Regions from separate parts of the Streptomyces sp. NBC_01450 genome, predicted to be linked through region 2. Evidence: riboswitches for the same ligand, from Rfam matches in the RefSeq annotation. Region 2 holds a riboswitch; each other region holds the start of a gene.
What was found. A riboswitch is a leader RNA that binds a small molecule or an ion and turns the genes downstream of it on or off. The one in region 2 is predicted to bind cyclic di-AMP.
Positions count from the first base shown of each region.

Region 1: linked by a shared signal. The riboswitch ahead of OG568_RS30160 (transglycosylase family protein) and the one ahead of OG568_RS27530 (M23 family metallopeptidase) in region 2 are both predicted to bind cyclic di-AMP.
Region 3: linked by a shared signal. The riboswitch ahead of OG568_RS41100 (C40 family peptidase) and the one ahead of OG568_RS27530 (M23 family metallopeptidase) in region 2 are both predicted to bind cyclic di-AMP.

Region 1 covers NZ_CP109480.1:6,744,023-6,753,969, forward strand. The annotation lists gene OG568_RS30145 (globin domain-containing protein) at 1-713, opposite strand, end outside; gene OG568_RS30150 (cytochrome P450 family protein) at 920-2,203, shown strand; gene OG568_RS30155 (transglycosylase family protein) at 2,375-3,349, shown strand; cyclic di-AMP (ydaO/yuaA leader) riboswitch at 3,532-3,695, shown strand; gene OG568_RS30160 (transglycosylase family protein) at 3,700-4,410, shown strand; gene eno (phosphopyruvate hydratase) at 4,710-5,996, shown strand; gene OG568_RS30170 (FtsB family cell division protein) at 6,113-6,589, shown strand; gene OG568_RS30175 (DUF501 domain-containing protein) at 6,620-7,156, shown strand; gene OG568_RS30180 (Ppx/GppA phosphatase family protein) at 7,344-8,285, shown strand; gene OG568_RS30185 (NAD(P)/FAD-dependent oxidoreductase) at 8,752-9,947, shown strand, end outside.
Region 2 covers NZ_CP109480.1:6,155,123-6,165,069, forward strand. The annotation lists gene OG568_RS27490 (CU044_5270 family protein) at 1-244, shown strand, start outside; gene OG568_RS27495 (hypothetical protein) at 165-647, opposite strand; gene OG568_RS27500 (GTP cyclohydrolase II) at 1,131-1,757, opposite strand; gene OG568_RS27505 (MarR family winged helix-turn-helix transcriptional regulator) at 1,941-2,444, opposite strand; gene OG568_RS27510 (dihydrofolate reductase family protein) at 2,517-3,659, shown strand; tRNA gene OG568_RS27515 (tRNA-Met) at 3,757-3,830, shown strand; gene OG568_RS27520 (hypothetical protein) at 3,966-4,157, shown strand; gene OG568_RS27525 (PP2C family protein-serine/threonine phosphatase) at 4,324-5,484, shown strand; cyclic di-AMP (ydaO/yuaA leader) riboswitch at 5,739-5,896, shown strand; gene OG568_RS27530 (M23 family metallopeptidase) at 5,908-6,945, shown strand; gene OG568_RS27535 (aldo/keto reductase) at 7,013-7,957, shown strand; gene OG568_RS27540 (IS982 family transposase) at 8,193-9,086, opposite strand; gene OG568_RS27545 (PrsW family intramembrane metalloprotease) at 9,151-9,947, opposite strand, start outside.
Region 3 covers NZ_CP109480.1:9,224,048-9,233,994, reverse strand. The annotation lists gene OG568_RS41110 (ATP-dependent Clp protease proteolytic subunit) at 1-591, shown strand, start outside; gene OG568_RS41105 (hypothetical protein) at 599-904, shown strand; cyclic di-AMP (ydaO/yuaA leader) riboswitch at 1,282-1,436, shown strand; gene OG568_RS41100 (C40 family peptidase) at 1,440-1,913, shown strand; gene OG568_RS41095 (DUF6328 family protein) at 2,001-2,522, shown strand; gene OG568_RS41090 (ATP-binding protein) at 2,628-3,086, opposite strand; gene OG568_RS41085 (helix-turn-helix domain-containing protein) at 3,299-4,156, shown strand; gene OG568_RS41080 (DUF397 domain-containing protein) at 4,169-4,393, shown strand; gene OG568_RS41075 (8-amino-7-oxononanoate synthase) at 4,374-5,510, opposite strand; gene bioB (biotin synthase BioB) at 5,697-6,914, shown strand; gene OG568_RS41065 (adenosylmethionine--8-amino-7-oxononanoate transaminase) at 6,907-8,205, shown strand; gene bioD (dethiobiotin synthase) at 8,207-8,923, shown strand; gene OG568_RS41055 (LuxR C-terminal-related transcriptional regulator) at 8,993-9,947, opposite strand, start outside.

The DNA of each region.
Region 1 (9,947 bases), 590 kb from region 2:
CCGCCGCCGGGTGCGCCGAGCCGCAGAACGTCACCTTTCCGGGTCTGTCGGACCAGGGCGGTGGACAGCACCCCGTCCTCGACGCGGCTGACGTGCAGGTCGACGGTGTGGTCGACGCGGGGGGCGTTGCCGAGCGAGTACGGGCGCCAGATGCCCGGCAGGTGGGGGACGTTGACGCTGACGTACTGGCCGGGGGAGTAGCGGAGCCGGTGGTGCGGGCGGAGGGTCAGTACGACGAGGTCGTCGCCGTACGGGGTTCGGGACACGACCTCGGCGTCCCACCAGGGCGGTTCACCCTCGTGCTGTGCCTCCCACGCGCCCTGGAGCATGACGTTCGCGATCGCCCCGTACGCCTCGCCCCAGGCCTTCTCGGCCTCCGCGTTCCACGCCGACCCCGCGACGACGGCGAACGCGGCGATGAGGCTCGCCCCCACGGCGGCGTAGTGCTCCGGCTCGGCCAGGTACTTCCGGTGGTCCCGTCCCAGCTCCCGTAGATATCCCGGCAGCGTCGGATCCTCCAGCCGCTCCATCACATACGTGAGTGCCGCGAACAACCGGTCCCGCTGTCGCTCCATGTCCTCCGGGAAGTCCAGGGGGAAGAGCCCGCGGACGTCCGGGTTGTGCCGGAAGAGATGCGAGTAGAAGTACTTGACCGCGAACTCGGCCCGTCTCTCGACGACCGCGAAGCTGGATCTGAGTATTTCGGGGTCCACGGCGCGAATTAAGGGAGGTCGCGAGCCGTGGAGTCAAACAGCAGCCGATTCAGGGATGGCCTGGGGCGAAAGGGACATGCCCCGCGACATGCCCCGCGGCGTGCCCCGCGACGAGCCGCAGGCCCGTCGCCCAAGGGGCCCCTCGCCTCCGCCTCCCCTCCGCCTCCCCGCCCCTCCCCTCCCCTCCCTCCGGATACCGTCAGGGAGTGACCGATCAGCCGCCGCCGTTCAGCCCCGCTCCCGAACTCTTCACCTGGGAGTTCGCCAGCGATCCCTATCCCGCGTACGCCTGGCTGCGGGAGCACGCCCCTGTGCACAGGACACGGCTGCCCAGTGGGGTGGAGGCCTGGCTCGTCACCCGGTACGCGGACGCCAAGCAGGCGCTCGCCGACGCGCGGCTCAGCAAGAATCCGGCGCATCATGACGAACCCGCGCATGCCAAGGGGAAGACGGGTATCCCGGGAGAGCGCAAGGCCGAGCTGATGACGCATCTGCTGAACATCGACCCGCCGGACCACACCCGGCTGCGGCGGCTGGTCTCGAAGGCGTTCACGCCACGGCGGGTGGCCGAGTTCGCGCCGCGCGTGCAGGAGCTCACCGATCAACTGATCGACCGGTTCGCGGAGAAGGGGTCCGCGGATCTGATCCACGAGTTCGCGTTTCCGCTCCCCATCTACGCCATTTGCGAGCTGCTGGGCGTACCCCGCGAGGATCAGGACGACTTCCGCGACTGGGCGGGGATGATGATCCGGCACGGCGGCGGCCCGCGGGGCGGGGTCGCGCGGTCCGTCAAGAAGATGCGCGGATACCTGCTCGAGCTCATTCACAAGAAGCGGGAAGTCCTGCCTGACGTGCCCGCGCCCGGTGAGGACCTCATTTCGGGGCTCATCCGCGCGTCCGACCACGGTGAGCACCTCACGGAGAACGAGGCCGCCGCCATGGCCTTCATCCTGCTCTTCGCCGGGTTCGAGACGACCGTCAACCTCATCGGCAACGGCACGTACGCCCTGCTCACCCACCCCGAGCAGCGGGCGCGCCTGCAGAAGTCCCTCGCCGCCCACGAACGCGAACTCCTCGAGACCGGCGTCGAGGAGCTGCTTCGTTACGACGGGCCCGTGGAACTGGCCACGTGGCGGTTCGCCACCGAAGCTGTTCGCATCGGCGGTCAGGACATCGCACCTGGCGACCCCGTCCTCGTGGTCCTCGCGGCTGCGGACCGTGACCCCGCGCGGTTCGAGCGGCCGGACACGCTCGACCTCTCCCGGCGTGACAACCAACACCTCGGCTACGGCCACGGCATCCACTACTGCCTCGGCGCCCCGCTCGCCCGCCTGGAGGGTCAGACCGCGCTCGCGACTCTCCTCACCCGCCTTCCCGATCTCCAACTCGCGGGAGATTCGGCCGATTTGCGCTGGCGCGGCGGGCTCATTATGCGCGGATTGCGCACGCTTCCAGTGGAGTTCACGCCTTCGGTACCGGTCAAGCGATAGCGGGCGACCATACACCTACGGGCATTCAAACCTGACGCGTACTCAACTCTGTGATCTTCACGTGATCTACGCTGCATCGACTTGTGACAAGTGTTCGGGTGCGGATACGTTCACTCGTCAACGCGACTCACACGTCGCGTAGTCACCTGCTGTCACGTGAAAGGCTTCCGCATGCTCTCCGGGAACGGCCGCCATCGTCGCCCCCGTCAGGCCCCGGCCCTCATCGTCGCGGCAGGAGTGACCGGATCCGCCATCGCGATCCCGTTGCTCGGTGCCACCAGCGCGAGTGCGGCCGACGGCACCACGTGGGACCGGGTCGCCGAGTGCGAGAGCGCCGGCCAGTGGAGTGCCGACAGCGGCAACGGGTATTACGGCGGACTCCAGCTCAGCCAGGCGGACTGGGAGAAGTACGGCGGCCTCAACTACGCGCAGAGCGCCGACGAGGCCAGCCGCTCGCAGCAGATAGCCATCGCCGAGCAGCTCCTCGACGACCAGGGTGTCACCCCCTGGCCGACCTGTGGACCGCTCTCCGGGCTGAGCAGGAACTCGGGCGACGTCCTGGTCGACACAGGCGTGGCGAACGACTCGTCCGGCGAGTCGAAGTCATCCGGTTCGTCCAGTTCGTCCAGTTCGTCCGCCTCGTCCGGCTCGGGGTCCCATTCGTCTTCGTCTGGATCGTCTTCGTCCGGTTCGTCCTCGAAGGCGACCAAGAACACGACGAAGGCCGACACCGGCGGCACTCAGGGAACGGACAGCTCCGACACGGAAGCGACGAAGGGCGACAGCTCGGGCAACTCCGGCCAGGACGACGGCTCTTCCGATGCGTCCGAGAACGCGACGACCGGCGCCGGGCGCCACCGTGGCGGCACCGCGGACGAGAACACCACCGACAGCGCCGTGGACGGCCGTACCGACGACCCCTCCGGGCGGCACGCCTCGCGCGGCACCGGCGCCTCCCGTGATGTCGTCGACGGCTCGTACGTCGTGCGCGCCGGAGACAATCTCTGGACCATCGCCGACGCCCTTGACCTGGACGGCGGATGGTCCGAGCTCTACGACGCGAACAAGAAGACGGTCGGCGTCGACCCGGACCTCATCCTCCCCGGTCAGAGCCTTTCAGTTGGTGTCGAATCGGGCGAAAAGTAGGGGCAGTTCGCGTCACGGTTCGCTGTGTAATGTCCGGTTTGGTGCGAGTGAGAGATGGATCTCAAAGGCCCTGATCGTCTTTGGAATTCAACCGATCGACTGCTTACGGTCATCACCGCTCGCCACAGCGGGCCCCGACGGTCGCAACGCCGAATCCTGCCAACGGCCGTACGGGAACAGTCGACGCGTAAGCGCCGTAGGCAGGAGCGGGGGACCCAAGGTAAGTGCCGCATCCGGTAGTTGACCGGGAGCGGCTTGGGGTGAAGCCGTGCGCTCACAGCGCGCGGCCGGGCACTCACCCGCCCGAACCCGACAGCTCACCTCGCAGGCGTCGGTGAGGGGATCTCCTCATGCTGTTTTCCAGCAAGGGCAAGCGCCGCCGTTCGTCCAAGGCCACCCGTGTGGCCGCGCTCGCCGGTGTCACCGGTGTCGCCATCGCCGCTCCGCTGATGGCGGCCGGCAACGCCTCCGCCGCCACCACCTCCGAGTGGGACGCCGTCGCCCAGTGCGAGTCCGGCGGCAACTGGTCCATCAACACCGGCAACGGCTACTACGGCGGCCTGCAGTTCTCCGCCTCCACCTGGGCCGCGTACGGCGGCACCGCGTACGCCGCGACCGCCGACCAGGCCTCCAGGTCGCAGCAGATCACCATCGGCGAGAAGGTCCTCGCCGCGCAGGGCAAGGGCGCCTGGCCGACCTGTGGCACGGGCCTGTCGAGCGCCGCGTACACCGGTGGTGCGAGCGCCCCGTCGACCTCGTCGTCCTCGAACGGCTCCTCGTCGAACAGCTCGCCGAGCACCAGCACCACCACCCGGTCGACGGACACCGCCGCCTCCCGTTCGGCGTCCCGCCCGGCCGCCGAGAAGACCGTCTCCACCCCGACCGGCAAGAAGGTCAAGAAGGGTGACGGCGAGTACAAGGTCGTCAAGGGTGACAGCCTCAGCTCGATCGCCGAGAAGAAGAAGGTCAAGGGCGGCTGGCAGCGGCTGTTCAAGCTGAACAGGGACATCATCGACGACGCTGACTTCATCTACCCGGGTCAGCAGCTTCACCTCAGCTGAATGACAGGTCCCGCATAGAAGGGGTCTCCACACTGGAGACCCTCGTGAGGTCCTACCCCCGTCCCCACGGGCTCCCCGCTCCGGTGCGTGTTCCCCCGTACGCATCGGAGCGGGGCTTTTCGTTCCCGGATTCCCGCACCCGGATTTTCGTACCCGTTTTTGTTCCGTTCTGGAACAATGTGTACGTTCAGTTCTGCCCAAGGGGTGGGCGACCGGCTGGCCGATCCCCCCGGGGCGGTTAGGCTCATGTCGCGAAGCCATCACAGGCTCCGCGTACCCGCGTCACATCCCAGAAGGAGATGCTCGTGCCGTCCATCGACGTCGTCGTAGCCCGGGAAATCCTGGACTCCCGAGGCAACCCCACGGTCGAGGTCGAGGTCGGCCTCGACGACGGCAGCACCGGTCGTGCCGCCGTCCCGTCCGGCGCCTCCACGGGCGCCTTCGAGGCCATCGAGCTCCGTGACGGTGACCCCAACCGTTACGGCGGCAAGGGTGTCGAGAAGGCCGTCCTCGCCGTCATCGAACAGATCGGCCCGGAGCTCGTCGGCTACGACGCCACCGAGCAGCGCCTGATCGACCAGGCGATGTTCGACCTGGACGCCACCGACAACAAGGGCTCGCTCGGCGCCAACGCCATCCTCGGTGTGTCGCTCGCCGTCGCGCACGCCGCCTCCGAGGCGTCCGACCTCCCGCTCTTCCGCTACCTGGGCGGCCCGAACGCGCACCTGCTGCCCGTTCCGATGATGAACATCCTGAACGGCGGCTCGCACGCCGACTCCAACGTGGACATCCAGGAGTTCATGATCGCCCCGATCGGCGCGGAGTCCTTCTCCGAGGCCCTGCGCTGGGGCGCCGAGGTCTACCACACCCTCAAGAAGGTGCTGAAGACCAAGGGCCTGTCCACCGGCCTCGGCGACGAGGGCGGCTTCGCCCCGAACCTGGAGTCCAACCGCGCCGCCCTCGACCTCATCGTCGAGGCCATCAAGCAGGCCGGTTACGTCCCCGGTGAGCAGATCGCGCTCGCGCTCGACGTCGCCGCGTCCGAGTTCTACAAGGACGGCAAGTACGAGTTCGAGGGCAAGTCCCGCTCGGCCGCCGAGATGACCGAGTACTACGAGGAGCTCGTCTCCGCGTACCCGCTGGTCTCCATCGAGGACCCGCTGTACGAGGACGACTGGGCCGGCTGGAAGGTCATCACCGACCGGCTGGGCGACAAGGTCCAGATCGTCGGCGACGACCTCTTCGTCACCAACCCGGAGCGTCTGGCCCGTGGCATCGAGGAGGGCTCCGCGAACGCCCTGCTCGTCAAGGTCAACCAGATCGGCTCGCTGACCGAGACCCTGGACGCCGTCGAGCTGGCCCAGCGCAACGGCTTCAAGTGCATGATGTCCCACCGCTCCGGCGAGACCGAGGACGTCACCATCGCCGACCTCGCCGTCGCGGTGAACTGCGGCCAGATCAAGACCGGTGCCCCGGCCCGCTCGGACCGCGTCGCCAAGTACAACCAGCTGCTGCGCATCGAGGAGATCCTCGACGACGCCGCGGTGTACGCGGGCCGCAGCGCGTTCCCGCGGTTCAAGGGCTGACACCCCGCTGAGGGTCAAGCCTTCGCCAGTCGTACGTACGTCCCCGTACCCGGTCCCGTACCGTGTGCGGGGACGTACGCACGTGACGGGCCGGCACTACCGGGGAGGCGGGACTCATGGCTGTGAAGGACCGGGACCGGTTCTCCACCGCGACCAGGCTGAAGCTGCTCGGCGAGCAGACGGCGGCCCGGGTCTACCGCTCGCAGACCAAGCGCCAGGCCCGCCGCTCCCGCCTGACCGGCCGCGCCGCGCTGCTGGCTCTCGTACTCTGTTCACTGATCGTGGCCCTCGCGTACCCGATAAGGCAGTACGTGTCCCAGCGCGCCGAGATCGCCGATCTGGAGCGGCAGCAGGAGCGGGCCCGCGCCCGGGTCGAACAGCTGCGTGACCTCAAGGCGCGCTGGCAGGACGACGCGTACGCGAAGCAGCAGATCCGGGAACGGCTGCACTATGTGCTGCCCGGCGAGACCGGCTACGTCGTGATCGACCCGGACGCGGCGAAGCAGTCGCGTACGAATCTGGGGGCGGCAGCCCGTCCCTGGTACGCCAACGTCTGGGACGGCGTCGACAAGTCGGACCGTTCCGACCGGTGAATTGAAGAAGAAAGAGACTTGAGCACAGGCATGGAAACGCCCCCGCCGCCCACCCCGCGCACCGAGCCGACCGACGCGGACGTCGAGGCATTCAAGCAACAGCTCGGCCGGCCGCCGCGCGGGCTGCGGGCGATCGCGCACCGCTGCCCCTGCGGTCAGCCGGACGTGGTGGAGACGGCGCCCCGGCTGCCCGACGGTACGCCGTTCCCGACGACGTACTACCTGACGTGCCCGCGTGCGGCTTCCGCGATCGGCACGCTGGAAGCCAACGGCGTCATGAAGGAGATGACGGACCGGCTGGCGACCGATCCCGAACTGGCCGCCGCGTACCGGGCCGCCCACGAGGACTACATCGCGCGGCGCGACGCCATCGAGGTGCTGGCGGGCTTTCCGAGCGCCGGAGGCATGCCGGACCGGGTGAAGTGTCTGCATGTGCTGGTGGCGCACTCGCTGGCCGCGGGGCCGGGGGTGAACCCGCTGGGCGACGAGGCGATCGCGATGCTGCCGGAGTGGTGGCGCAAGGGCGCGTGCGTGGTGGCGGCGGAGCCGCCGTCCCAGGAGGAGTGAGGGGGCTGCGCCCCCCCAAGGCGGGGCTTCGCCCCGACACCCCGCCTGCGCCGAGTGCTTCGTCCGCGGGCCGGCGGGGGTTGAGCGCGCAGTTCCCCGCGACCCTGAAGGGCCGGGGCCTCGCCCCGGGGCCCCGGCCCCGGTCGCGCGTCGTCGAGCCGAATTCACGAGCAGGAGACAACAACCGATGACCAGGGTCGCCGCCATCGACTGCGGTACGAATTCGATCCGCCTCCTCGTCGCCGACGCGAACCCGGCGACGGGAGAACTCGTCGAGCTGGACCGCCGGATGACGATCGTCCGGCTCGGCCAGGGGGTCGACCGCACCGGACGCCTCGCCCCCGAGGCTCTGCAGCGCACCTTCGCGGCCTGCCGCGAGTACGCGGAGGTCATCAAGGAGCACGGCGCGGAGCGACTGCGCTTCGTGGCGACCTCCGCCTCCCGCGACGCGGAGAACCGCGACGAGTTCGTGCGCGGCGTGCTGGACATCCTGGGCGTCGAACCGGAGGTCATCACCGGCGACGAGGAGGCCGAGTTCTCCTTCGGCGGCGCGACCAAGGAACTGACGGGCCGGGACGACCTGGCCAAGCCGTACCTGGTCGTGGACATCGGCGGCGGGTCCACCGAACTGGTCGTGGGCGACGACCACGTACGCGCCGCCCGCTCCGTGGACATCGGCTGCGTACGGATGACCGAGCGGCACCTCGTGCACGACGGAGTCGTCAGCGACCCGCCGGCCCCCGCGCAGATCGAGGCCGTCCGCGCCGACATCGAGGCGGCCCTCGACCTCGCCGAGCGGACGGTCCCCTTGCGCGAGGCCCGTACGCTCGTCGGCCTCGCGGGTTCGGTCACCACGGTCGCGGCCATGGCGCTGGAGCTCCCCGCCTACGATTCGACCGCCATCCACCACTCCCGGATCCCGTACGAGAAGGTCCGCGAGATCACCGAGTGGCTGCTGGCCTCCACCCACGCCGAGCGTGCCGCGATCCCTTCCATGCACGCGGGGCGCGTCGACGTCATCGCCGCCGGCGCCCTCGTACTGCTCTCGATCATGGAGCGGATCGGTGCGGCGGAGGTCGTGGTGAGCGAGCACGACATCCTCGACGGGATCGCGTGGTCCGTCGCCTGAGCCGCCCGGAAGGGGCCCCTGGGCAGGGGCCCGAGGGCCCCTCGCTACCCGCTGGTAGCCTCTCCTGAGCAGGTGGGGCAACGTATGAGCGCGCCCAGGGGGCCATTCGGACCCTCTCGGCGACACGCCGCCGGAAAAGTTCGTGAAGTTCTTCACAAGGAATTCGGCCCTGTCGGGGGACGATTGGGCCGCCCGGGTGTCCCTAGGGGGCTCGCCAGGCTCGGGAGGGTGCTCAACGGAGCGTTCCGGGAGTGTTTCCGGCGCGTGAAGCGCAGGGGTGGTTCGGCCGGTTCGGAGACCCGGAGCGGCAGCTCACGGGGTGTTGGCAACGGTCCGCACTACACGGTGGTTCCCCCTCGCCGCCATGACCTGGGTCACGTGGGCGGCGCAGTGTAGCAGAGCCCCCACCGAAGCTTGTGAAGGGGCGCACGAGCGACCCCCCGGAGGCGGGTGGATACTCGATGGCATGAGCACCACGGAGCGTCCCAGGATCCTCGTAGTAGGCGGTGGGTACGTAGGCCTGTACGCAGCTCGGCGCATTCTCAAGAAGATGCGCTACGGAGAGGCGACCGTCACGGTTGTCGACCCCCGGTCGTACATGACCTACCAGCCCTTCCTCCCCGAAGCCGCCGCCGGCAGCATCTCCCCTCGGCACGTCGTCGTCCCGCTGCGACGCGTCCTGCCCAAGGCGGAGGTCCTCACCGGTCGGGTCACCACCATCGACCAGGACCGCAAGGTCGCCACGATCGCCCCCCTCGTGGGCGAGGCGTACGAGCTGCCTTTCGACTACCTCGTCGTCGCGATGGGCGCGGTCTCCCGCACCTTCCCGATCCCCGGCCTCGCCGAACAGGGCATCGGTATGAAGGGCATCGAGGAGGCCATCGGTCTGCGCAACCACGTCCTCGAGCAGCTCGACAAGGCCGACTCGACCACTGACGAGGAGATCCGCCGCAAGGCGCTCACCTTCGTCTTCGTGGGCGGTGGCTTCGCGGGCGCGGAGACCGTCGGTGAGGTCGAGGACATGGCCCGCGACGCGTCGAAGTACTACACCAGCGTGTCCCGCGAGGACATGCGCTTCATCCTCGTCGACGCCGCGGACAAGATCCTTCCCGAGGTCGGCCCCAAGCTCGGCCAGTACGGCAAGGAGCACCTGGAGAGCCGTGGTGTGGAGATCTACCTCTCCACCTCCATGGACTCCTGCGTCGACGGCCACGTCGTGCTGAAGAACGGCCTCGAGGTCGACTCCAACACCATCGTGTGGACGGCCGGCGTCAAGCCGAACCCCGTCCTCTCCCGCTTCGGTCTGCCGCTCGGCCCGCGTGGCCACGTGGACACCCAGGCCACCCTCCAGGTGCAGGGCACGGACTACATCTGGGCCGCCGGCGACAACGCGCAGGTGCCGGACGTCGCCGCCCGCAAGGCCGGCGTCGAGAACGCCTGGTGCCCGCCGAACGCGCAGCACGCGCTCCGTCAGGCCAAGGTGCTCGGCGACAACGTGGTCTCCGGTATGCGGGGCTTCCCGCAGAAGGAGTACGCGCACGCCAACCAGGGTGCCGTCGCGGGTCTCGGCCTGCACAAGGGCGTCGCGATGATCGTCATGGGCAAGGTGAAGATCAAGGTCAAGGGCCGTCTCGCCTGGTACATGCACCGTGGCTACCACGG
Region 2 (9,947 bases):
CCATGCCAAGGATGCCGCGGGACGCGAGGGCATCGCCCTGGCCCACGTCGACCAGAAGAGCGGCGACCGCACCGAGTGGATCTTCGACTCCAAGACGTACGCCTATCTCGGAAGCCGCGCTGTCCAGGTCAAGCAGGCCGACGGCATCAAGCCCGGCACGGTCATCAACTGGACCGCCGTGCTGGAGCGGGCCGTCGTCGACGCCCAGAAGCAGCGCCCCGGCGCGCAAGGTACCGGTGCGTGAGAACGCGATCGCCTCGCTGGGACCCCACCATTGGCCCCAGGCCCCGCCGCTCCCACCAGGTGCGGCGGGGCCTGGGGCCGGTAGTGGGGTCAGTTGGGCGGGTAGAGAGCAGGTAGTTGTTGACCTGCTCGCGGGCGGCCTCCTGGGTCGCGGTGCCGGGGTGGGCGGCGGTGAACGGCGGGATGATGGCGAGATAGACGGTGATGTTGGAGTTCTGGGTGATCGGCTGCTGGTTGACGTAGATCTGGCTGTCGTCGGTGTAGTACGAGTTCAGCTGGGTCTTGAGGAAGGCCAGCCCCTTCTCCACGTCGGCGGCGCAGGTGTTGGCGTTGCTGGTGCAGTTCAGCAGGTCGGCGGCGCCGGTGGAGACGAGGACGGTGCGCACGTTGCCTTGGACCAACACGTTGCGGTCCAGGGGGTTGAGCGCGTTGAGCAGAATGATGCTGTCGGTGATCTACGGCAGTGTCACTGGTGCGGTTGGCGGGGTCACTGACCCGGACGGGAGTCCGGGCCACGGAGTGGCCGGGCATGGCGGACACCGAGCCGTGCACCTGCAAGCTGACCAGCACGGTCGCTTGCTGTTGGACGGTCAGGGTGGCCGGGTCGCTGGTGGCGTCGCCGCCTGGGGGAATGGTGACGGAGGCGGCACCGTCGAAGGTCGGCGTCGGCAACGCCTCGCGGCGTTCCTTTCGAAGTGGCCGACGCGGCCGAACTGGAGCTGACGGAGTCGTGGAGGCTGTGACTGATCAGTGGGGCGTGACATCGCGCCCGGACGGAAGCGGGAAGACGGTGTGGTTCGAGTCCCACAGGGTCTACCGAAAAGCCCCAGGTCAGAGGGATCTGGCCCGGGGCTTCGCTGTGCTTTGGGGGTGTGGGGTCCGATGGCTCAGCCCGCGGTGAGCTCCGGCAGCGGGAGCGTGTGCTGGGTCTGCAGGACCTTGGCGCGCAGGTAACGCACGTTGTGGGCGGTGGTGAAGACGCCCGTCGGGACGCGGTGGGAGACCGTCACGCCGAGGTCGCGCAGCTGCTCGGCCTTGTCCGGGTTGTTGGACAGCAGGTCCAGGTCGTCGATGCCGAGGGCCTGGAGCATCTGGGCGGCCGCCGTGTAGTCGCGGCCGTCCTCGGGCAGGCCGAGCGCGGCGTTGGCGGCGTACGTGTCGAGGCCCTGGTCCTGGAGGGCGTACGCGTCGAGCTTGTTGTAGAGGCCGATGCCGCGCCCCTCCTGACGGAGGTACAGGAGCACCCCGCCGCGCTCCGCGATCTGTTCCACCGCCTCGCGCAACTGCGGGCCGCAGTCGCAGCGGGCCGATCCGAAGACGTCACCGGTCAGGCATTCGGAGTGCAGCCGCACCAGCGGGGTCGCGCCCGGCTTGCCGAGCACGACGGCGAGGTGTTCCTTGCCGTCGGTCAGGCCGTGGAAGGTGACCAACTCCGCGTCGACCGAGTAGCCGTCGCCGAAACGCAGGGGCACAGTGACGCGGGTGCGCACCGTGGCGGTGGGGAAATCGCGCATGTTGTCTCTCCGGTCAGCGGGTGTGGTGCGAGTTGCGCCGGTTGTGCTTCACATTTGAAGCACTGCCTCGGAGACAGACAGTACACGGTGCTTTAACGTTCAAGCAACGGCTTTGGTCGATCGCGTGTCGCACGACTCACGAGGAACGTCGCCGTGCGGCTCACGAAGAACGCCGTCGCCGACTCAAGAGGAACGCCGTCGCCACGGCAGATCTTCCCCGCAGGCCCCGGGATTCTCTCCCTGGATGCCGCGCGTGATGGCCCCGCAGATCTCCTCCAGCTGCCCGACCTGCTCCGGGGTCAGCCGGTCGAAGACCGCCGTCATGACCTGTTCCGCGTGGCCCGGCGCCGCCCGCTCCAGAACGGCCATGCCCTCGTCCGTGAGGACCGCGATCTGGGTGCGCTTGTCGCTGTGGCAGCCCTCGCGGCGTACCAGACCGTCGTTCGCCAGCCGGGTCACGCCGTACGTCAGCCGGCTGCGGGTGATCTTCAGGATCTCGGCGAGGTCGGTCATCCGCAGCCGCCGGTCCGGCGCCTCGGACAGCATGGCCAGGATGGAGTAGTGAAGGTGGGGCATGCCCGTCTCGGCCTGGAGCTGCCGGTCGATCGTGTCCTCCAGGAGCGAGGTGGCGGCGTTGTACGCGCGCCAGGCGCGCTGCTCGGCGGGGGAGAGCCAGCGGGTCGTCATGCCGCCAGTGTAGGTATTGTTTAAAACTTGAACCACTAAGAGCCCTGTGCTCGGAGCTGGAGGGTGCGTCCCATGCCCCACCCCTATGTCCTGTTGTCCGCCGCCGTCTCCCTGGACGGCTTCCTGGACGACACCGGCCCCGATCGCCTGCTGCTCTCGGGCCCGGCGGACTTCGACCGGGTCGACGAGGTGCGGGCGGCCAGCGACGCGATCCTGATCGGCGCCGGCACCATCCGGGCGGACAACCCCCGGCTGCTGGTCAACTCCGCCGAGCGGCGGGCGGCGCGGATCGCCGCGGGACGCCCGGAGTACCCGCTCAAGGTCACGGTCAGCGGCTCCGGCGACCTCGACCCGGACGCCCAGTTCTGGCACACGGGCGGCGAGAAGGTCGTCTATACGACGGACAAGGGCGCCGAGCGTGCCCGCGACGCCCTGCGCGGGCTGGACGTCGACGTGGTCCCGACCGGCGCCGAGCTGGACTGGCGCGTCGTACTCGAACACCTCCACGACGTACGCGGGGTGCGGCGGCTCATGGTCGAAGGCGGGGGGCGTGTGCACACCCAGCTGATGACGCAGGGGCTGGCGGACGAACTGCAGCTCGCCGTCGCGCCGCTCTTCGTGGGGGAGCCGGACGCGCCACGGCTGTTCGGGCCGGGTGGGTATCCGCCCGGGCGGATGCGGCTGGTGGAGACGCGGCCGGTCGGGGACGTCGTCCTCATCCGCTACGCCCCCACCGCACCCGGGGCCGGCGCTCTCGCCTCCGCCGCGGACCGGCACTGGCTGGAGGCCGCCTGCGAGCTGGCGGCGCTGTGCCCGCCCTCGGAGACCGCGTTCAGCGTGGGGGCGGTGGTGGTGGCGGCCGACGGCACCGAGCTGGCGCGCGGGCACTCACGGGAAGGCGGCGATCCCGTCGTGCACGCCGAGGAGGCGGCCCTCGCGAAGATCGGTCCCGCGGATCCACGCCTGGGGTCCGCCACCGTCTACAGCAGCCTGGAGCCGTGCGCGCGGCGGGCGTCCCGGCCCGCGCCCTGTGCGCGGCTGATTCTCGACGCAGGGGTACGGCGGGTGGTCACTGCGTGGCGCGAGCCCGACACGTTCGTGACGGGGGCGGACGGTAACGGGCTGCTCGTGGCCGCGGGGGCGGATGTGGTCGTACTGCCGGAGTTCGAGGAGCGGGCCGTGGCGCCGAACCGTCACCTTCTTGCGGCCGGGTAGGAGCGGCCTCTTCTTGCGGCCGGGCAGGAGTCTCGCGGTCGTCCGCGAAAACCCTGGTGAATCGGGCCCCGCGGATGGCGTACACTAATTTCAACGACGCGGGGTGGAGCAGCTCGGTAGCTCGCTGGGCTCATAACCCAGAGGTCGCAGGTTCAAATCCTGTCCCCGCTACTGAAGGCCAAGGGCCGGAACTCGGAAACGAGTTCCGGCCCTTGGTTTTTTCCCGTTCACCGGCCCGGTTTTCCCGTTCACCGTCCTGCCCGGGTTTTCCCTGCCGACGCGACTGTCGGTAGTCTTCTCCTCACTATGAGTTGTCTTCGGTGGCTGGAGCGGCGCGCGTCGGCGCTCGCGCTGCTGCTCGCCGTGTGCGCGCTGTTCCTCGGGGCCTGCCACGGGGGTCATGACCTCGTGCCGGACGGCGGGACCGTCGTCGCCCCGGCCGGGCACCACCACGGGCGGGGCGGAGCGGGCGGCGTCAGGTGGCCGGGCCCGGACTGACGCATCCCGGGCCGAGGCATCCCGGACCGACGCATCCCCCGGTCGGCCCTCACCGCTCGCCCCCCGCCCCCGCTCCGGGAAACCTGGACGGGTGGGGCAGCAGCAAGGAGGTGCGCAGCGGGCCGGAGAGCCATGCGACGAGCCGTACGACAGGTCCGGTGGGCGGTTGCCCGAGGACCCCGTGCCCGATCCGGGGCTGGGGGACGAGCCGCTGCCCGACCCGGCCGAGGCGGACCGGCGCCGCATCTCGTACGCGCGCAGCCTCGTCCGGGTGCTGCCCGCGCTGCTCATCCTGGTCGGCGCGTTCTACGACTACTTCACCCCGATGGCCTTCGCCGCGGGCCCCCTCTTCACCGCGGGCCCCCTCTTCACGGCCGCGCCGCTCGTGGCCGCCCCGCTGTTCTCGCTGCGCGGCACCGTGCTCACCGGCCTCGCCGCGCTCGTCTCGGTGCTCACGATCCACGTCCGGCTCGGCATCGTGTTCAAGGTGGACGCGATCACGGAGGTCGCCACCGTGGCGACCGTCGGTGTGCTGGCCGTGCTCATCAACATCCTCGTCCGCCGCACCGACGAACGGCTCGCCTCGGCCCACCAGATCGCCGAGGCGGCCCAGCGTGCCGTCCTGCCGAAGCCCGACGAGCGGATCGGCGGCCTCGAGGTCGCGGCGCGCTACGAGGCGGCGCAGGCGGGCGCGTTCATCGGCGGCGACCTGTATGCCGTGCAGGACTCCCCGCACGGTGTACGGCTGGTGGTGGGCGACGTGCGCGGGAAGGGCATGGAGGCGGTGTCCGCCGTCGCGGTGGTCATCGGGGCGTTCCGGGAGGCGGCCGAGCAGGAGGCCACGCCGGAAGCGGTCGCGCAGCGGCTGGAGCGGGCGCTGGCCCGCGAGGGCACCCGGCGCGGGGGCCTCGACGCCTTCGAGGGGTTCACCACCGCCGTCCTCGCGGAGATCTCGCGGGAGGGCGGCCTCGTACGGATCGTCAACCGCGGCCACCCGCCGCCGCTGCTCCTGCACGCGGACGGAACGCTGGTCACGCTCGCCGCCGCGAACCCCGCACTGCCGCTCGGCATGGGCGAGTTGGGCACCTGGCCGGACCGTGCGGAGGAGACGGAGTTCCCGCACGGGGCCACGCTCCTCTTCCATACGGACGGACTGTCCGAGGCCCGCGACGCGCAGGGACGTTTCTACGATCCGGCCGCCCGCCTGGCCGGACGGACCTTCCCGGGCCCCGACGCCCTGCTGGTCACGCTCGCCGAGGAGGCCCGGCGGCACACGGGCGGCGCCCTGACGGACGACATGGCGCTGCTCGCCGTGCGACGCCCGTAGCAGCTGGAGGGCCCTCTTGATCGTTGTCACGAGGGGTGACCGGCCGATGTCCCTCCGCATAACGACTGACGCACCGTCAGGTAACGGCCGAGTAGGGAGCTCTGGTCAACTCGCCCGATTTCCGCCGCTCATGGTCGGTAAGTCCTGGCCAAAAGTGGTTAACGATCAGTACGAACAGCTTGGAATCCGGTACCCGCGTCTATTAACGTTCGATAACGCAGCGCGGTCGTCCCAGCCGTCACAAGAGTCGGCTCCGTGCGCACGCGCCGAATCCCGCAAGGGAACCGGGGAACCACCAACTTGGGGTGAATCGAGCGTCTTTCACGGTGGAGACACCGTGGGTTGACGCGCGTAGGAGACCTTCCTGCTCCGAACCCGTCAGCTAACCCGGTAGGCGAGAAGGAAGGAAAGGAGCACGCCCACGTGGCGTCCAACCCGACCGCCCAGCCCACTTCGTTCGCGCCGAACGACACCCAGACTTTTGGCTACGCCAAAGGCAAGGACGAGGGCCCCTGGGAGGAGTGGAACCCCACCGAGGATTCCATCCGACCCATCCGCGGCCGGCACCGCGTCTCCAAGCAGCGTGGCGGGGGACTCGCCCGCAGCTCCACGGTCCTGGGCGTCGGTGTCATCGCCGCCGTCGGCGCGGGCGGCATGGCCACCGCGGCGCCCGGCAAGCCGCCGGTGTCCATCTCGCTGCCCGACCTCTCCTCGGTCACCCAATCCGCCAAGGCGCTGATATCCGACGGCGGTTCCAGCACGCCGAAGGGCTCCACCACCCCGCTCACCAGCGCCGGTGTGACCAGCGCCGACGCCGCGCAGGGCAACAAGGACGCGGGCGAGGCACTGCGCGCCCGCATCATCCTGCAGGCCGAGTTGCAGCAGGACCAGGTCGACAAGGCGGCCCAGGCCGCCGCCGAGTCCGCCGCGGCGAAGAAGGCGGTCGCACTGGCCGCCCAGCAGAAGGACGACGCCGAGGCCAAGGTCGCCGCCGCGAAGAAGAAGGCGGACGAGGACGCCAAGCAGAAGGCCGAGGCCGCGCGCCTGGCCGAACTCGCCAAGAGCTACTCGCTGCCCACCTCCTCGTACACCCTGACCTCCCGCTTCGGTGACGCCGGTTCCATGTGGTCCTCCGGGTACCACACCGGCCTCGACTTCGCGGCCCCCACCGGCACGCTGATCAAGGCCATCCACAGCGGCACGATCACGGAGGCGGGCTGGGCCGGCTCGTACGGCTACCGCACGATCCTCACCCTCGAGGACGGCACGGAGCTGTGGTTCTGCCACCAGTCGTCCATCAGTGTCAGCGTGGGGCAGAAGGTGGCCACCGGCGACGTCATCGGACGCGTGGGCGCGACCGGCAACGTGACCGGGCCGCATCTGCACCTGGAGGTCCACCCGGGCGGCGGCAGCGCGATCGACCCGATGGCGTGGCTGAACAGCAAGGGCCTGAATCCCTGATCATCCCCGGGGGCCGGGGGAGCTACATGCGGAATACAGCCATCCGGTACGGCTGTTGAATTAGGGCATGACTTCTCTCCGCAAGCTCGGCTCCTCCGACCTCGAGGTCTTCCCGCTCTCCCTCGGCGGCAACGTCTTCGGCTGGACCGCCGACGAGGCGCAGTCCTTCGCCGTGCTCGACGCGTACACGGCCGGCGGCGGCAACTTCGTCGACACCGCCGACGGCTACTCCGCCTGGGTCCCCGGCCACAAGGGCGGTGAGTCGGAGACGATCATCGGCAAGTGGTTCGCCGCGCGTGGCAACCGCTCCGAGGTCGTCCTGGCCACCAAGGTCAGTACCCACCCCGAGTACAAGGGCCTGTCCGCGGCGAACATCAAGGCCGCCGCCGACGCCTCGCTGCGCCGCCTCGGCACGGACTACATCGACCTCTACTACACCCACTTCGACGACCTCTCGGTTCCCGTCGAGGAGATCATCGGCGCGCTGGACGAACTGGTCCGGGCCGGCAAGGTCCGGGAGATCGCCGCCTCCAACATCTCCGCCGAGCGGCTCGCGGAGTCCGTGGAGTTCTCCGACCGCGAGGGACTCGCGCGTTACGTCGCCCTCCAGCCCCACTACAACCTCGTCTCGCGCGACACCTACGAGGGCCCGCTCCAGGAGGTCGCCTCCCGGACCGGCCTGGCCGCCGTCCCGTACTTCGCGCTCGCGTCCGGCTTCCTCACCGGCAAGTACCGCCCGGGTACGACGGTCGACTCCGCGCGGGCCGAGGGCGCGGGCAAGCACCTCGACACCGAGCGCGGCATCCGCGTCCTGACCGCCCTCGACGAGGTCGCCCAGGCCCATGACGCCGAGGTCGCCACGGTCGCCCTCGCCTGGCTCTCCGCCCGGCCGACGGTCGCGGCGCCCATCGCCTCCGCACGGACGGTCGACCAGCTGCCGGCCCTGCTGGCGGTCGCGGACCTGACCCTGACGGACGCGGAAGTGGCCAGGCTGACGGAGGCGTCGGCCTGAGGCCGCCGGACAGGCCCTAGTGCCGCGGCAGGCAACGTTCGCCCCGTCGCGACGCCCGGCACGCCCTCTCGCCGCACCGGCCGAAAGCCCAAGTACGTCCGGTCCGTCGACGGGGCCTTCCGGCCGGCACTCCCCCAGCCTCCGGCCGGGGGGACCCCCAGAGCACGCACCGGACGCCGCTCCTTGACGGGCAAACATCGCCTGCCGCGGCCCTAGACGAGTCATTCCGATGTGGTCAGTGGTCATAAGCGATCAAGGATCGTATGACGGGCTGGCCGGTCTTGTGGTTGTGCCAGATCGCGGCGGCCATCGCGAGGATGCGTTGGGCGACGCGGACGGCGACACCTTCGAAGGTCCGTCCACCGTGCCGTTCCAGGTCGAGCTGGCCTTTGAGGGTGTCGTTGACCGACTCGATCAGCTGTCGCACCGACTTCAGGAGGCTCTCGCCCCTGCGCTTCTTCTCGCGCTTGAAAGAAGGACGCAGCAACTCCGCGCCCCGGAAGGCCAGATCGGCCTCGAACTCCTTGGAGGCGAAGCCTTTGTCTGCGATCACCAGCAGGCTCGGCCGGTCCGTGGACAGGTGCGGTTCGCGGTCCAGCATCGCCGACAGCACCTCCCGCTCATCCAGTTTCGGGTTCGCCAGTGCCCACAGGATGGGCATCCCGGTCGGGGTGCATACCAGGAACAGGCGCAGGCCCCAGAAGAACCGGGAGTGCGAGGCGCAGTACCCGTATCCGGCCCAGCCGGCCATGTCCGACCGCTTCACCGTCGGACGCGAGCGGCCGCACTCCACCGGTGTGGAGTCGATGATCCAGTGGTTGTCGAACCAGAAGTCCGTATCGACGGCCAGCAGTCGTATTGCCCTCTTGACCAGTGGCAACGCTGCCCGCAGCCGCTTGTTCCAGCCCGGCTGCCTGGGCACGTACGGGAACATCGCTCCCAGTCGGGAGTCCACGAACCGCAGCCAGCGCGACTCCGAGGTGTAGCCCAGCAGCGCCTGGGCGACGGCAAGGGTGACCAGCTCAGAATCCGTCAGCTGCGGCGGTCGGCCAAGCCATCGGCTACCTCCGATCTCGTCGTCGATCTTCACGTACAGTGCGGTCAGCAGGGCGTCTAGGTTGTTCGTCACACAACGAATCTTGGACGCCCTGTCTGCGTTCCCAGACACACCGTCAGCATTCGGAATGACTCGTCTAGGACTGGTAGGGGTTGTACGTGGGATACGGCGTCGCCGGGGCGGGATAGGGCGTCGCACCGGCGGCGTACGGGGGCGCGCTCGCGGGGTTCGGGGGCGCGCCGGCCGGGTTCGGCTGACCGGGCACCGGCGCGTGGCCGTACCCGGGCCACGGCGGCGGCAGCTGCGGCGGTACGGGCACGCTCGGGGCCGCTCTGTGGGCCGCGTACGCGAGAGAGGGGCGGGCGACCTCCCGGCGGCGCCACAGCTCCTGCAGCAACTCCCGCTCCCGTACGACGAAGTCGGGATTGGCGCGCCCGCTGCGCCCCCGGTGCCGCAGAAACGCCAGCGAGGTCGCGTACGCCTCGTACTCCGCGACCGAGCGCGCCGCCGCCTTGCCGAAGTGGTGGGCGGCGTACTCGCGGGCCAGCCGCCGGGCCTTCATCGAGCCGAGTACGTACGGCTCGGGCGCGGTCAGCCACCCGGCCGCCGCGTACGCCGGAAGTTCGGTCCGTACGGTCTTCAGCTCCCGCTGCCGCGTCCAGATGACGAGGAAGGTGAGTAGACCGAACGCGGGCACCATGAACGCCCCGTACACCGCGTAGAAGCCGTACTCCCCGAAGTTCGACGAGCCGTTCCACATGGAGTGCATGCCCATCGCGAGCAGCAGTCCGGTCAGGGGGAACAGGACGCGGCGCACATGCTGGCGCTCGGCGGACAGCGCCGCGACGCCGAAACCGATGCCGGTGAGCACGGTGAACAGGGGGTGCGCGAAGGGCGACATCACGACGCGGACGAAGAAGGTCGCGGCGGTGA
Region 3 (9,947 bases), 3.1 Mb from region 2:
ACCCTGGATCCGTACTCGAAGCTGCTGGACGAGCGGATCGTGTTCCTCGGGACGCCGATCGACGACACCTCGGCGAACGATGTGATGGCGCAGTTCATGCACCTCGAATACCTGGCACCCGACCGGGACATCTCGCTGTACATCAACTCCCCCGGGGGCTCGTTCAGCGCGATGACGGCGATCTACGACACGATGCAGTTCGTCAGCTGCGACGTGGAGACCACCTGCCTGGGACAGGCCGCGTCGGCCGCCGCGGTGCTGCTGGCCTGCGGCGCGCCGGGCAAGCGGTTCGCGCTGCCGGGGGCCCGGGTGCTGATCCACCAGCCGTCACTTCCCGAGCCGGTACAGGGGCAGGCGAGCGATCTGGCCCTCCAGGCCGAGGAGTTGATGCGCACTCGGCGGCTGCTGGAGGACATGCTCGTACGGCACACGGGGCAGAGTCCTGAACAGGTCTCCGCCGACATCGAGCGGGACAAGATCCTGGACGCACAGGCCGCGTTGGCGTACGGACTGGTGGACGGGATCATCCCCAGCCGCAAGACCTCGCGCACCGCGCCCGGTGCGAGGAACGCCACACCCGACGCGAGGTGATCCGCCGATGGTGCCCGAACTGCCCCCGCTGCCCGCGCTGACGCGTGCCGAGGCCGAGTTGATCGACCGTTACCTCGACGTGGTCGACCTTCTCGGCCGTATCAACCCGGCCAGGCCCGGAGACACCTACCGGGGGCTGCGCGCCGCCCAGGCGCTGGTCGCCAAGGCGGCGGAGCTGCGCGACGCCCTCGCACTGATGCATCAACGGGGCGAGAGCGAGGTGCACGCCCCGACGCTGGCACAGGCCCTGCGCGTCCTCGACGGTGAGCGGCGGGCGGCCCGCATCACCCTGCCACCCGACGCCGACAGTTGACGCATCCCCACCCGGGCCGCCGTCCGTGCCGAGTCAACAAGGCGTCTGGCCCGCGGTTCAAACGGACCAGATGGCGTACCCCCTGATGGAGTAATCACAGGTCCCTTCGGGGAACCGAAAAAGTTGCGCGACGGGTGTAGCCGCGAGGCGGAATGAGATGCTCCGGTGCTGGTACGAGCGTCGTCGGTGTCCTCAACATCGCCCGAACAGAGGGGTGTCCACCCGAACGGGTGAGTGGTGAGTAACCCCACAAATCGCCGGTTCCGCTCGGATATTCGGACCGTGATGCGTGAAGATCCCTTCCGACGACAAGCCCCCGCCACAGCGGCGGGGCGGTCCGGGCGGACGCCGAGTCCTGCCGCTGCCCGGATGACCGGTCGACAGAAGTGCATCGGCAGGAGTGGAGGACCCAGCACGACGGGTCGCCGGAGAGATCCGGGCGGTCCTTGGGGTGAAGCCGCGCAAGCGGCCGGGCTACTTCGCCAGCCCGAATCCGACAGGTCATCCTTCACAGGCGGCTGACGAAGGGTTGCGCATGACTGCGCTCAATCGTGTCCCGTCGCTGTGGACCCGGGCCGGTACGGCTTCGGCGCTCACCATCGCCGCCGTGGGCGGCAGCCTTGTGGTTCCTGGCGCCGCATCCGACGCCGAAGCGGCCACCCTGGCGACGAAGGCACTCCAGGTCGCGGCCTCCAAGAAGGGTTCCCCGTACCAGTTCGGCGCCGCCGGGCCACGCCGCTTCGACTGCTCCGGGCTCACGCTCTACTCGTTCAAGAAGGCGGGCAAGACGCTGCCTCGTACGGCCGCGGCGCAGTACAACAAGACGCACCACATCTCCGCGTCCCACCGCAAGGCCGGAGACCTGGTGTTCTTCCACTCGGGCCGGAACGTGTACCACGTCGGCATCTATGCCGGGAAGGGAAAGATCTGGCACTCCCCGAAGACCGGGGAGGTCGTGAAGCTGCAGAAGATCTGGACGAAGAGCGTCTGGTACGGCAGGGTCAGCTGACCCTGCCGAGGGGGTGCCGCAGGCCGGCACCCCCTCCGGGTCCCGCCCCAGGGCGTGAAACGTGGCTGGATCGGATACTCGTTCAGCATGGCTGAACCACCCCTCCCCGAGGAACGGCACGAGACGCCCCTCCAGCGCGCCGATCGCAACTTCGGCGAGCTGCTCCAGGAGCTGCGGGTCGCCCAGACCGGTGTGCAGATCCTCTTCGCGTTCCTGCTGACGCTGGCCTTCACCCCGCGCTTCCGGTCCCTCGACACCGTGCAGCGCACCACGTACGTCACCACGCTCCTGCTGGCCGTGGTCGCCGCCGCGCTGTTCATGGCTCCGGCCGCGCTGCACCGGTCGCTGTTCCGGCAGGGTGCGAAGGCGGCCATCGTGCGGGTCTCCTCCGTTCTGGCCAGGATCGGCATGGTTGTGCTCGTGCTGGCGCTGACGGGGTCGGTGCTGCTCGCCGTGGACGTGGCACTGGGACGGGCCGCCGGGATCGCCTCCGGCGCGGCCACCCTGCTCGTCTGTGTGGCGCTGTGGGGCGTCCTGCCCCGCCTGGTGCACCGTGCCGTCGTCAGGGCGGCAGCGGCTCCGAAAGAGCCACCACGCCGGGAAACGTGAGCGCGCGCCGAGCGGCCACGGCGCCCGGAACAGCGCCGGCGCGGGCATGAGCACCCCGGCGACCCCGGGGTACCCCCCGGGTTACGCCCTGGTGTGTGCCGCTTCTCAGGGCTCTTGTGGGCCCCCGGCCGTCACCGGCCGGGCCGGCACCGTCCAGGGCAGCTCGATGGCGACCGTCTTGCCGCCCTCGCGGGTGGGCCGGACGACCAGTCTGCCGCCGCACTCGGCGGTCAGCCAGCGGATGATCACCATGCCGCGCCCGTTGTCCTGCTGGACGGCGGCGGGCAGGCGCTTCGGGAAGCGCGGATGGCTGTCGGTGACACCGATCCGCAGGTGTTCGTCTCGGTCGAGCCGGACGTCCACCGTGAAGGTCGGCGACTGCCCGAATGTGTGTTGGACGGCGTTGGTGGCTAGTTCTGACACGATCAGGCGTACGGTGTCCGCGACTTCCGCGTCGCATGGCAGGCCCCATTCGGCCAGCACATCGGCGACGAATTTCCGGGCCGCGGAGACCGAGGCGGGATCGCTCGGCAGAGTGACGGATGCTTCCTGGTGATCTGCCATGGCGACGTCGTCCCTTTCCCACGGGACCGGAGTCCGACACGGAGCGGATGGTTCGAGTACGGTCCCGGACTGGTGCTTCGCGCCAGACTGCCATCACTGGGACGGTCACGGGCGCGATCCACCGAGATATGCATATATCTGTCGCTCGATGCGGTGAACTCTGCGACGGCGGAACGTATTTGGGCGGCCCGGAAGGAGTAAGGAGTACGGCCATGCAGCACGGTCCCGCGGTGCGCCGCCGCAAGCTCGGTGCCGAACTGCGCGCGCTGCGCGCCGGTGCGGGTCTCACCAGTGGTGAGGCGGCCCGTATCGTCGGCTGGCACCAGTCGAAGGTGAGCCGGATCGAGACCGGTATCAGTGGCGTGAAACCGGCGGACGTGGAACGCCTGTTGGACGCCTACGTCGTCACGGAGCCCGAGTTACGAGAGCTCCTGGTCGGTCTCGCGGGCTCCGAGGGCAACGGGCGCCATCACTGGTGGCACGCCTACCGCGGCGTCCTGCCGCCCACCTACCGCGACTTCATCAGTCTGGAGTCCCAGGCCAGCGGCATGCGCACGCTGGAGACCTCGGTGGTCCCCGGACTGCTCCAAACACCCGAGTACGCCCGGGAGGTGACCCGGGTCGCCGTCGGCGGGCTCGAGGACGACAAGCTCGACGCGCTCGTCGAGGTCCGCCTCGCCCGGCAGGACGTCCTGCGTTCGAATCCGCCGCTGGAACTGACCGCGGTCCTCGACGAGGCCGTGTTAAGACGCGAGGTCGGCGGTCCCGAGGTGATGGCCCGGCAACTCGAGCGTCTGCGGGAGGCCGCCACCCTGCCCCAAGTACGGCTTCAGGTCCTGCCGTTCGCCGCGGGAGCCCATATCGGAGTCACCGGGCCTTTCGTTATCTTCTCATTTCCGAACACAACTGATCTGGATGTGGTTGTTCTCGACCACTTGACGAGTAGCCTCTACCTCGAACGGAAAGAAGACCTTCAGGCCTACACCGAGGCCTTCAACGCCCTTCAGTTCCACGCCCTTTCGCCCGAGGACTCGTTGGACTACATCGCCGGGATAGGTGACGGCGCGTAAGGAGGCACCCCCATGACTGCACTGCCTCGGTACGTACCTTCCAGTACTTCACTCCGTGACGTGCGATGGCTGCGCAGCAGCCGCAGTACGGGAATGAACAACTGCGTGGAGACGGCCCGACCCGGCCCAGGACCCTGGGCCGGACTCGTCGCCGTACGCGATTCCAAGAACAAGGCGGGCCCCGCCCTGCTGTTCGCTCCCGCGAGCTGGGAGGGCTTTATCGCCGGACTGAGCTGATCACGTCCACGGCGTGCTCGATCTGCGCGTCGGTGAGGTCCGCGCGGGCGGTCAGCCGCAGGCGCGAGATGCCGTCCGGCACGGACGGGGGGCGGAAGCAGCCGACGGCCAGTCCCGCCTCGCGGCAGTCCGCGGCCCACTGTACGGCCCGTTCGGGGGACGGTGCTCGTACGGAGACCACGGCGGCATCGGGTCGTACGGCTTCCAGGCCCGCCGCGGTCAGCCGGGTGTGCAGCGCCGTCGCCACCTCACGGGCCCGGGCGGCGCGCTCCGGCTCACGGCGCAGCAGTCTGAGCGCCGCGAGGGCCCCGCCGGCCGCCGCGGGCGCGAGACCGGTGTCGAAGATGAAGGTGCGCGCCGCGTTGACCAGGTGGTCGATGACCGGGGCGGGGCCGAGGACGGCGCCGCCCTGGCTGCCGAGCGACTTGGAGAGCGTGGCGGTCGCGACGACGTCCGGCGCGCCCGCGAGCCCCGCCGCCTGCGGGGCGCCCCGGCCGCCGGCGCCCAGGACGCCCAGCCCGTGCGCGTCGTCGACGAGCAGCGCCGCGCCGTGTTCGCGGCAGGCGGTGGCGAGTTCGGCCAGCGGGGCCGCGTCGCCGTCCACCGAGAAGACCGTGTCGGACACGGCGACGGCGGGTCCCTCGTGCGTGCCCAGCGCCTTGCGCACGGCGTCGGGGTCGGCGTGCGCCACGACCTGGGTCGCCCCCCGGGCGAGCCGGCAGCCGTCGATGAGGGAGGCGTGGTTGCCCGCGTCCGAGACGACCAGCGAGCCGTGCGGCGCGAGCGTGGTCACGGCGGCGAGGTTGGCCGCGTAGCCGGAGGAGAAGACGAGCGCGGACTCGAAGCCGCAGAAGTCGGCGAGCTCCCGTTCGAGTTCGCCGTGAAGTTCGGTCGTGCCGGAGACGAGCCGCGAGCCGGTCGCCCCGGCGCCCCAGCGGCGCGCGGCCGCCGCCGCGGCCTCCGTGATCTCGGGGTGACGGGCCAGTCCGAGGTAGTCGTTGCCGGCCAGATCCAGAAGGGGTGAGTCGGCGGCACGAGGGCGCAGGGTGCGGACGAGTCCGGCCTGCCCGCGCTGGTACGCCTGCTCGTCGATCCATGCGAACGGCGATCCCGCCATGCTGGTGCCTCCGGGCCCTGGGAGTGGTCGTGAAGGGGTCATGAAGGTGGTCGTTTTGTAGGCAGTGCACAGACCCTAGCGGGGCGACCCGCCGCCCAGGATGTGGCAATACCCACACGTCGAACCGTCTCTCTTGTGCAAACTCTCCTTGGCCGCAGCGGCTCGCATACGCCAGGATCGGATCTCATGGACCTGCTGAACACGCTGGTGGACAAGGGGCTTCGGCGCGAGCTGCCGACCCGTGACGAGGCGCTGGCCGTGCTGGCCACGTCCGACGACGACGTGCTGGACGTGGTGGCCGCGGCCGGAAAAGTCCGCCGGCACTGGTTCGGCCGTCGAGTGAAACTCAACTATCTGGTCAATCTGAAGTCCGGTCTGTGCCCCGAGGACTGCTCGTACTGCTCGCAGCGCCTCGGCTCCAAGGCCGACATCCTCAAGTACACGTGGCTCAAGCCCGACCAGGCCTCACAGGCCGCGGCGGCCGGGCTCGCCGGGGGCGCCAAGCGGGTCTGCCTGGTGGCCAGCGGCCGCGGTCCGACGGACCGTGACGTGGACCGGGTCTCCGACACCATCAAGGCGATCAAGGACCAGAACGAGAACGTAGAGGTGTGCGCCTGCCTCGGTCTGCTCTCCGACGGCCAGGCCGAGCGGCTGCGCGAGGCGGGCGCGGACGCCTACAACCACAACCTGAACACGTCCGAGGGGACGTACGGGGACATCACGACCACGCACACGTACGCCGACCGGGTGGACACGGTCCAGAAGGCGCACGCGGCCGGTCTGTCCGCCTGCTCGGGTCTGATCGCGGGCATGGGCGAGTCGGACGAGGACCTCGTCGACGTCGTCTACGCGCTGCGCGAGCTCGACCCTGACTCCGTTCCGGTGAACTTCCTGATCCCCTTCGAGGGCACCCCGCTCGCCAAGGAGTGGAACCTCACGCCGCAGCGGTGTCTGCGCATCCTGGCGATGGTCCGCTTCGTCTGCCCGGACGTCGAGGTGCGTATCGCGGGCGGCCGCGAGGTCCATCTGCGCACGATGCAGCCCCTCGCCCTCAACCTCGCCAACTCGATCTTCCTCGGCGACTACCTCACCAGCGAGGGCCAGGCGGGCAAGGCCGACCTGGAGATGATCGCGGACGCCGGGTTCGAGGTGGAGGGCGCGGGCGAGCTGACCCTGCCGGAGCACCGCGTGACGACGGGCGGAGGCTGCGGTTCGCACGCCGAGACCGGCTGTGGCTCGCACGCCGACGCCGGGTGCGGGTCCCACGAGGGCGGTGGCGTCTGCGGTTCCGTGAAGGTGGCGGCGAAGGAGCAGGCGAAGGACGAGCAGCCTTCCGAAGCGCGTACGGATCTCGTCGCCGTACGCCGCAGGGGTGCCGGAACGGATCTCGCCCCCAATGCCTGATCTGTCCGAGCCGTCCCCGCTGCCCGTGGCCGAACTGCTGGAGCTGGACCGGCGGCACGTCTGGCACCCGTACGGCCCCATGCCCGGCCGCCAGGAACCGCTCGTCGTCGAGTCGGCGAGCGGCGTACGCCTGCGGCTGGCGGACGGCTCGGGCGAACTGGTCGACGGCATGTCGTCCTGGTGGTCGGCCATCCACGGCTACAACCACCCGGTCCTCAACGACGCGGCGCGCGACCAGTTGGAGCGCATGAGCCATGTCATGTTCGGCGGGCTCACCCACGAGCCCGCCGTACGGCTGGCGAAGCGCCTGGTCGACATCACGCCCGAGGGCCTGGAGCACGTCTTCCTCGCCGACTCCGGCTCGGTCTCGGTCGAGGTCGCCGTCAAGATGTGCCTCCAGCACTGGCGCTCGCTCGGCCGCCCGGGCAAGCAGCGACTGCTGACCTGGCGCGGCGGCTACCACGGGGACACCTGGCAGCCGATGTCGGTGTGCGACCCCGAGGGCGGGATGCACGACCTGTGGCAGGGGGTGCTCCAGCGCCAGGTGTTCGCCGACGCCCCGCCGGCCGGGTACGAGGAGTCGTACGCCGACCATCTGCGCGAGCTGATCGGGCGGCACGCCGACGAGCTCGCCGCGGTGATCGTGGAGCCGGTGGTACAGGGCGCGGGCGGGATGCGGTTCCACTCCCCCGCGTATCTGCGGGTGCTGCGGGAGGCCTGCGACGCGCACGACGTGCTGCTCGTCCTCGACGAGATCGCGACCGGTTTCGGCCGTACGGGCACGCTGTTCGCGGCGGAGCACGCCGGCGTCACGCCGGACGTGATGTGCGTCGGCAAGGCGCTGACCGGCGGCTATATGACGATGGCGGCGACGCTCTGCACGGCGCGGGTGGCCGAGGGCATCTCACGCGGTGAGGTCCCGGTCCTGGCTCACGGCCCGACCTTCATGGGCAATCCGCTGGCCGCCGCGGTGGCCTGCGCCTCGATCGACCTGCTGCTCGGACAGGACTGGCAGACGGAGGTCAAGCGGATCGAGGCGGGTCTGCTGGACGGGCTGGCGGAGGCGTCCTCACTGCCGGGTGTCCGGGACGTACGCGTCCTGGGCGCGATCGGCGTCGTACAACTCGACCACGAGGTCGACATGAAGGCGGCCACGGCGGCCGCCGTGCGCGAGGGTGTGTGGCTGCGCCCGTTCCGCGACCTCGTCTACACGATGCCGCCGTACGTCACGAGTGACGCGGACGTGGCACGGATCGCGCGCGCGGTGTGCGCGGCGGCGCGGGAGGGATGACATGGCGGTTCTGGTGATCACGGGGACGGGCACGGAGGTCGGCAAGACGGTCACGACGGCCGCCGTCGCCGCCACGGCCGTCGCCGCCGGGCGCTCCGTGGCCGTCCTCAAGCCGGCTCAGACGGGTGTACGCCCGGACGAGCGCGGGGACGCCGACGAGGTGGCCCGGCTCGCGGGCGCCGTGACGACGCTCGAACTCGCCCGCTATCCGGAGCCGTTGGCTCCCGCGACGGCCGCGCGGCGGGCCTGCCTGCCCCCGGTGCGCCCGGTCGCGGTGGCGAAGGCGGCGGCGGAACTGGCCAGCGAGTACGACCTCGTACTGGTCGAGGGAGCGGGCGGTCTCCTCGTCCGCTTCGACGACGAGGGCGCCACACTGGCGGAGGCGGCGAGCCTGCTGGACGCGCCGGTGCTGGTGGTGGCGTCGGCGGGTCTCGGCACCCTGAACACCACCGAACTGACGGCTCGTGAACTCCGGCGCCGGGGACTGGATCTGGCGGGAGTCGTCATCGGCAGCTGGCCCGGCTCCCCCGACCTGGCGTCCCTTTGCAACCTCGCGGACCTGCCGGTCGTGGCCGAGGCTCCGCTGTTGGGAGCGCTGCCGGCGGGGGCGGGGGCTTACCCGGTCGCCGACTTCCGTGCGGAGGCGCCTGGGTGGCTGGCCTCTCGGCTGGGCGGCACCTGGGACGGAAACGCCTTCATTTCGGCGCAGGGGGTCTGAGCGCCCCGTCAGGGGCGCGGGGAACTGCGCGCCCAGCCCCCACTGGCGCGCAGCCGAAGAACAGCCCCCTCACCGCTCCCCCAACAACCGCACCAACTCGATCCGCGACCGGATCCCCAACCGCGCGAACACTCCCCGCAGATGGTGGTCGATGGTCCGCGGACTGAGCGACAACCGTGCCGCGATCTCCCGGTTGGTGGCCCCGTCGGCCGCCATGCGCGCGACCATCAGCTGCTGCGCGGTGAGGCGGGCGACGAGGTCGTCGGCGCCCCGCACAGGGGAGACGGGCTCTCCCAGGACACGGAGTTCGGCCCGCGCCGCGGCGGCACACTGCGGCGAACCGAAGTGCTCGAACGCCTCGAGGGCGCTGTGCAGCCGGTCACGGGCCTCCGTCCGGTGCCGCAGTCGCCGTAGCGCACCGCCGAACAGCAGCTCCGTGCGGGCGCGTTCGAAGTCACGGGTGCCCGAGGCGTGCAGGTCGAGGGCGGTGCGGTAGTGCTCGACGGCCTCCCCGCCGGAGGCGAGCAGGGCCCGGCAGCGTGCGCTGAGGGCCAGGTCGTCGGGGCTGCGCACGGTACGCGCCCAGTGGTCGTAGTCGGCGTGGGCGGCCCGGGCGACGCGGGTGTCGCCGGTGCGGACGGCGGCCTCGACGTAGTGCGGTGTGGCGAGGTGCCGGATGGCCCGGTGCCCGTGCCCTGGGCCGAATCCGGCGAGGGCGCGCAGCCGGGCCGCGGAGGCGGCGAAGCGGCCGGTGCTCAGGTCGAGGAAGGCGAGCGCGAACAGGGCCAGCGCGGCGGGCAGGCCGAGCCCGCGCGCGAGGGCGTAGGAGCGGGCGGCCTCGGCGCGCTCCCGGCAGACGTCCTCGTCGCCGGTGACCGCGGCGAACATCGCGAGGGCCGCCTGCAGATGGCAGGCCCCGTTGTCCTGGCCGGTGGTGTACGCCTGGCGAAGGGCCTCCAGGGTGGCGGCCTCGGCGGCCCGTGGCCGCCCGGTCCAGAAGTCGGCGTACGCCCGGAACTCCATG